2 linked regions of the Sinorhizobium meliloti genome follow. Each later gene encodes a partner of the first gene's protein in a complex. Links are inferred from orthologs where the notes say so. Each region holds a gene or a part of one and is shown on either strand. Other genes may lie near its edges.

Evidence for each region.
Region 2: the proteins of hfq (region 1) and katE are in contact, whole or in part, in a crystal structure (PDB 3VU3), measured with the Escherichia coli proteins. The link is inferred for Sinorhizobium meliloti from one-to-one orthologs.

The regions. Positions count from the first base shown.
Region 1 is NZ_JAGIOS010000001.1:3,609,673-3,612,444, forward strand. It holds hfq (RNA chaperone Hfq), read right to left. Parts: upstream 1,622-2,772; coding sequence 1,379-1,621; downstream 1-1,378. Other genes in the region: hflX (GTPase HflX), read right to left, coding at 1-1,372; JOH52_RS17520 (D-amino-acid transaminase), read right to left, coding at 1,722-2,585; trkA (Trk system potassium transporter TrkA), read right to left, coding at 2,597-2,772. UniProt on the Escherichia coli protein: RNA chaperone that binds small regulatory RNA (sRNAs) and mRNAs to facilitate mRNA translational regulation in response to envelope stress, environmental stress and changes in metabolite concentrations.
Region 2 is NZ_JAGIOS010000002.1:799,342-802,790, reverse strand. Bases 1-2,980 are described here. They hold katE (catalase), read right to left. Parts: upstream 2,560-2,980; coding sequence 442-2,559; downstream 1-441. Other genes in these bases: JOH52_RS22645 (pyridoxamine 5'-phosphate oxidase family protein), read right to left, coding at 2,682-2,980; JOH52_RS22655 (ATP-dependent DNA ligase), read right to left, coding at 1-416. In the rest of the region: more of JOH52_RS22645, read right to left, coding at 2,981-3,449.

The DNA.
Region 1 (2,772 bases):
GGCCGTTGCCCAGCCGCCTCTCGAGCTCCGTGGCCTCTCCCTCCGTCAGACGCAGGTCAAGGCTCACGCGTCCATCCTCGAGGTCTTCGCGGCCATCGACGATCGCATGCTGGTAGACCCAAGGCAGCAACTGCAGCTGATCGAGACCCAGAACGACGGTGCACTCGGTCATGACGCCCGAAAGACGCCGGCCTATTTCAGTGAGAAGATCGTCGACACCTTCGCCGGTCATGGCCGAAACGGCGACCGTGTTGTCGGCGCTCGCGGCCTTCTTCACCAGCGCTTCGCGCACTTCCGGCTCGACCTTGTCGATCTTGTTCCAGACCTCGACAATGCGCTCGGCACCCTCCTTCTCGTCGATGCCGAGATCGGCCAGGATGCGCAGCACGTCGCTTGCCTGGGCCTGATTGTCCGGATCGGACAGGTCGCGCACATGCAGAACCAGGTCGGCCTCGAGTACCTCTTCCAGCGTCGCCCGGAAGGCGGCGACCAGATGCGTCGGCAGATCGGAAATGAAGCCGACGGTGTCGGAGAGGATGACCATACGCCCATGCGGCAGTTTCAGCCGCCTCAGCGTCGGATCCAGCGTCGCGAAGAGCATGTCTTCGGCGAGCACGCCGGCCCCGGTCATCCGGTTGAAGAGCGTCGATTTGCCCGCGTTCGTATAGCCTACGAGCGCGACGATCGGATGCGGCACCTTCTTGCGCTTCGACCGGTGAAGCTGGCGCGTGCGCCGCACCTGCTCCAACTCGCGCTCCAGCTTGACGATCCTGTCCTGCAGCAGCCGGCGGTCGGCCTCGATCTGCGTTTCGCCGGGCCCGCCCATGAAACCCGCGCCGCCACGCTGCCGTTCGAGGTGCGTCCAGCTGCGAACCAGGCGGCCCTTCTGATAATTGAGATGTGCGAGATCGACCTGCAGCGTGCCCTCCCTGGTGGAGGCACGCCGGCCGAAGATTTCCAGAATGAGGCCGGTGCGGTCGATGACCTTGGCGTTCCATTCCTTCTCGAGATTGCGCTGCTGGACAGGCGTCAGCGGGTGATCGACGATCACGAGCCCCGCATCCTTCTCGCTCAGGACGTGACCGATCTCCTCGATCTTGCCGGTGCCGAGCAGCGTGCCCGGTTTTGGCTGGGCGACGGAAACGATCATGCCGTGAACGACGTCCAGGTCGATGGCGAGCGCCAGGCCCGTCGCCTCCTCCAGCCGGCTTTCGTCCGAACGCGTAGCGGGCTGCGCAACGATGTCGGCAGAAGCCTTCCCGGTCTTTTTCAGGATCGGAACGACGACGACGGCACGCGAATCATCGCGGAGCCTCTCGAGCTCCGGAATGATCGACGACGATTTTGAATCACGCTTGGTAATGTTCCTCACATCCCGTCAGGAGGCAGCTTCCTCATTCTCGAACATCTGCAACGGCTGGCCCGGCATGATCGTCGAGATGGCGTGCTTGTAGACGAGCTGAGAATGACCGTCGCGGCGCAACAGCACACAGAAATTGTCAAACGATGTTACGACACCCGTCAGCTTGACGCCGTTGATGAGGAATATGGTCAAAGAAATCTTTTGCTTGCGGACCGTGTTGAGAAAGAGATCCTGCAAGTTTTGAGAACGTTCCGCCATCGCGCCGCTTCTTTCTTATTTGCCGGCGTTCTGGCGCCGGTGCATTTTGTTAATTTTTAAGGTGTCACGTACGATCCCGGCACCTCCGCAGGGTTTGGTATCAAATCACCGTCTTTTCCGCAATGTCGAAAAAGGCCTCGCGAATATTCTGTGCTATGCTTCCTGGATGACCGTTGCCGATCGTCTTTCCGTCGACGGAAACGACGGGAAAGCAGATGCTGGTAGCAGCGGTGATGAAGACCTCCCGCGCTGCGAGCATTTCTTCCACGGAGAAGGCCGTTTCCTCGATCGCAAGGCCCAGCGGCTTGGCCACGTCCATCAGGGTGGTGCGGGTCACGCCGCGCAGAATGCCACTTTCCGCCGGGCGGGTGCGTAACGTCCCTTCGCGGTCCACGATCCATACATTCGTCGCCGCCCCCTCTTTGACCATGCCGTCCACGTCGACGAAGATCGCCTCCTGCGCGCCCGCTTCCTTCGCCTGCTGACGGGCAAGCACATTCGGGAGAAGGCCGACGCTCTTGATATCGACGCGATCCCACCGGTTCTCCGGCACCGTTATCGCCGATATGCCCTCGGCATTCTTCCGGGCGATCGCCCCGGGATCCGTGCGTTTGGCGGTGACGACGATCGAAGGCGGCGTGTCCGCATCAGGGAAAACATGATCCCGCCGCGCGACGCCGCGGGTCACCTGCAGATAGAAGAGCCCGTTGCGGACCCTGTTTCGGCGCAGCACCTCCCGGATGACATGGATCAGCGCCGCACGACTCATCGGCCAGCCTATCCTGAGCTCGCCCAGGGATCGCCCTAGGCGATCGAGGTGTCGGGTCAGGTCGATGATGAAGCCGTGCCGCACCTCGCAGACCTCGTAGACGCCGTCGGCAAACTGGTAACCCCGGTCCTCGACGTGAATGGCGGCTTCGGCGTGCCGGACGTAAGTGCCGTTGACATAGGCGATTCTCGGCATGGCTGAGGCCCTCAGAAATATTGAATGCTGACGCGGAAGAGCTGTTCGACATCGCGGACGGTCTCGGCGGCCGCGAGGAGGACCACGCGGTCCTTCGCCTTGATCCGCGTGTTGCCGTCTGGGCGCACATAGGCCTTGTCGCGATAGAGCGCGCCGATGCGGATACCCTCCGGCAATTCGAGCTCGC
Region 2 (3,449 bases), on another replicon or contig:
ATGAGCTTGGCCGGCGTCTCCTGCGAGAGCTTCTGCACGCGACTTGCCGCCGGATGCAGGCGCATCTGCAGGGCGTCGAAGGAGAGGCGCCCGTCGACCTCGATCACCAGTTCGCCGTCGAGGACGAACATGTCCGGCTCCAGCCGGCGCAAGAGGGCGACGATCTCCGGGAAGAAGCGCCCGAGCGGCTTGCCGGATTTCGCCCTTATATCGACTTCGTCGCCGGACTTGAACGCAAGGCAGCGAAAGCCGTCCCACTTCGGCTCATACTGCCATGCGTCGCCGCCCGGAAGCTCGGTCGCGGATCGGGCCTCCATCGGCGCCGTGCTGACGGGCAGGGGAAAGCCGCCCGCCTTCTTTGCCGCGCTTGACGGAGCGGCCTTCTTCGTCGGCTTTCCATGTGCGGACGACGCCATCGTCGACTCCGTCTAAGCCATCGGCTTATTTCAGCTTGACCGAGGGCTCTCTTCCCCAGACGCGCAGTTTACCGATCTCCGTGAGAAAGGCGGCCGCACTCGCAGCGTCGGTGAGTTCGATCGTTCCCTCATCGAGCAGTTCCGCAATGCCGGCCCTTTCGAGAAGGGGAACGGCGGCGCCGGCATAGCCGATATATTTGCAATGCGCGAAGGCGTCGGCCACGAAATCGCGCGCGGTGGCGACGTCGATCAGATCCGCGACGGCCTCTGCGGAAGGAAGCAGGACCACCGCGTCGTAAAGTACCGACGGGCCGCCGTCGAGCATCTGGTGGGCGGCGATGCGTTTTCCGTCGGAGGCGGTGAAGCCGCCGACTTTCGGCGCGATCAGCTCGAAGGCCGCCTTCTCGTTCTCGACCGCCCCTATCAAGGCGTCGAGAAGCGCGGCGTCCGCGCCGTCCGTCGCCAGTATCCCGAGCTTGCGGCCCTCGAAACGCTTCGGCCCACGCTGGATGATGCTGAGGGCCGGCGACGGGTCGAGGTCCTGGCGGGTGGCAACGGCCGCATCCGCCGGTTTCGGCATCGTCTCCAGGCCGAGGGCGTGGCCGACCTTTTTCCCCAAGGTTTCATCGATGTTGAGAAGATGCGCGACCATCCGCTCACGGATGACCGGCGTCTCCACCTTGCTCAATTCGAAGGTCAGGGCGTCGGCGATGTGGCGTTGCTCGGGCGGCGTCTGGCTGATGAAGAACTGCCGGGCCTGGCTGTAATGGTCGGCAAAGCTCTCGGCGCGGATGCGCAGCTTCGGGCCCTGCTCCCCGGAAGGAAAATGGCGGAAGCCTTTCATGGGCGACTCGCGCGGGCCCTCGCCCCAGGAATTGGGCTGGTAGTTCACGCGCCCGACGGGGTTGCGCATGGCCATGTGGCCGTCCTGCTGAAAGTGCTGGAAGGGACATTTCGGCGCGTTGATCGGCAGATGGGTGAAGTTCGGGCTGCCGAGCCGCTTCAGCTGCGTGTCCAGATAGGAGAAGTTGCGCCCCTGCAGCAATGGATCGTCGCTGAAGTCGATGCCCGGCGGCACGTTCTGCGTCATGAAGGCGACCTGCTCGGTTTCGGCGAAGAAATTCTCCGGCATGCGATCGAGCACCAGCCGGCCGACAGGCTTCGTCGGCAGCACTTCCTCCGGGATGATCTTGGTCGGATCGAGGATGTCGAAATCGAACTTGTCGGCGAAGTCCTGATCGAAAAGCTGCACATGCAGGTCCCATTCCGGGAAGTTGCCGGACTGGATGGCTTGCCACATGTCGCGCCGGTGGAAGTCAGGATCGGCGCCGTTGATCTTCACGGCCTCGTTCCAAACGACCGACTGCAGCCCGAGCTTCGGCTTCCAATGGAATTTGACGAAAGTGGACTCGTCCTTGGCATTGACGAAACGAAACGTATGGACGCCGAAGCCTTCCATGAACCGGAAGGAGCGCGGGATCGCCCGGTCCGACATGACCCACATGATCATGTGCATGCTTTCCGGCGTCAGGCTGATGAAGTCCCAGAAATTGTCGTGGGCGGACTGCGCCTGGGGAAACTCCCGGTCCGGTTCGGGCTTTACCGAGTGTATGACGTCGGGAAACTTGATTGCGTCCTGGATGAAGAAGACCGGGATGTTGTTGCCGACGAGGTCCCAATTGCCCTCCTTGGTGTAGATCTTGACCGCGAAACCGCGAACGTCGCGGGCGAGGTCGAAGGAGCCCTTGCTTCCGGCGACCGTCGAGAACCGCACGAAGGCGGGGGTTCGCTCGCCCGGGCGCTGGAACAGATCCGCCCGGGTGTAGGCTGCAAGCGATTCGTAGGTCTCGAAGAAGCCATGCACCCCGTAGCCGCGGGCGTGCACGACACGCTCGGGAATGCGCTCGTGATCGAAGTGGAAGATCTTCTCGCGGAAGTGGAAATCCTCGATGAGCGTCGGGCCGCGTTCGCCGGCGCGCAGGCTGTTCTGGTCGTCGGCGACGGGGCCGCCCTGGGCGGTCGTCAGGACGGGCGTGTCGCCTTCGGCGATCTGGTGAAGTTCTCCACCGTTGCCGCGTGTCGCTTTCTGGTCATGAATGGTGGCCGGCTTCGTATTGTTCGGCGCAGAGGGTTTCTTGGCCATGGCAGCACTCCTTGGTCGAGGGCGGATGGGCACGAAACCTTGGCGAGGGAGGTTGGTTCCTTACTACGCGAAATTTACACGGCTCAACCTGACCGCCGCCGGGGCGAAGGGCGATCACCAGATCACGATGATTTTAGGTCGTAGCGGATTGGTAGCGCGTCGGCGCGCCAGACGATGCGGCGCGGACGGAATCGCCAGTAGCGCTCGGCGCCGTCGGGAGGCACGCCGTCCGGAGCTTCGGTCAGGAGCTCGGCCTCGCCGGTCATCTGAAGGAGGCCGCCCGTGGAGAAGTCCGGGAAAGTGAGCCCGGCGCGCGGATTGACCGCGATGTTGCCGAGCGTGTTGAAGAAGCGGTTGCCGACGAAATCCGGTATCGTCAGCCAGCCGTCTTCGCCGGCATGTACGAACCCCGCACGACCGCCGCGATGGGAGACGTCGAGCTGCCGGCCTCCGGCGAGATCGGCATAGGTTGCGACGAAGAACGTGTCCGCCTGCGTCACCAGAGCACGCGCGGCGGCGTCGAGCCCGAAGCTCGAAATGGGCGGCACGGCAGGCGGTTCGGACGGGTCGCGCAGGAAATGGACCTGCCGGAGCTGGATGTATTTCGGACAGTTGCCGAAGCTCTGGTCGACGCCGAGATCGAAGCCGCCGGCATGCCGCTTGAGCGTGCCGTTCAGCCGGTTGCGCCGGCGGGTGCCGAGATCGATTCCGAGGAGCGCGAGGGGAGCGCCGTCCTCCATGCCCGCCTCGGCGGGGTCCGTCGGCTCCCGCGGGAGCTCGACGGTCAGTCTTTTTTCGTCCGGCGCGTGGAGGAAGCCGGGTTCGCCCGCCCTGAGCGTCGCCCAGGCGTCACCGTCGCGGTCAACCGAGCCCAGCACGACCATCGGCAG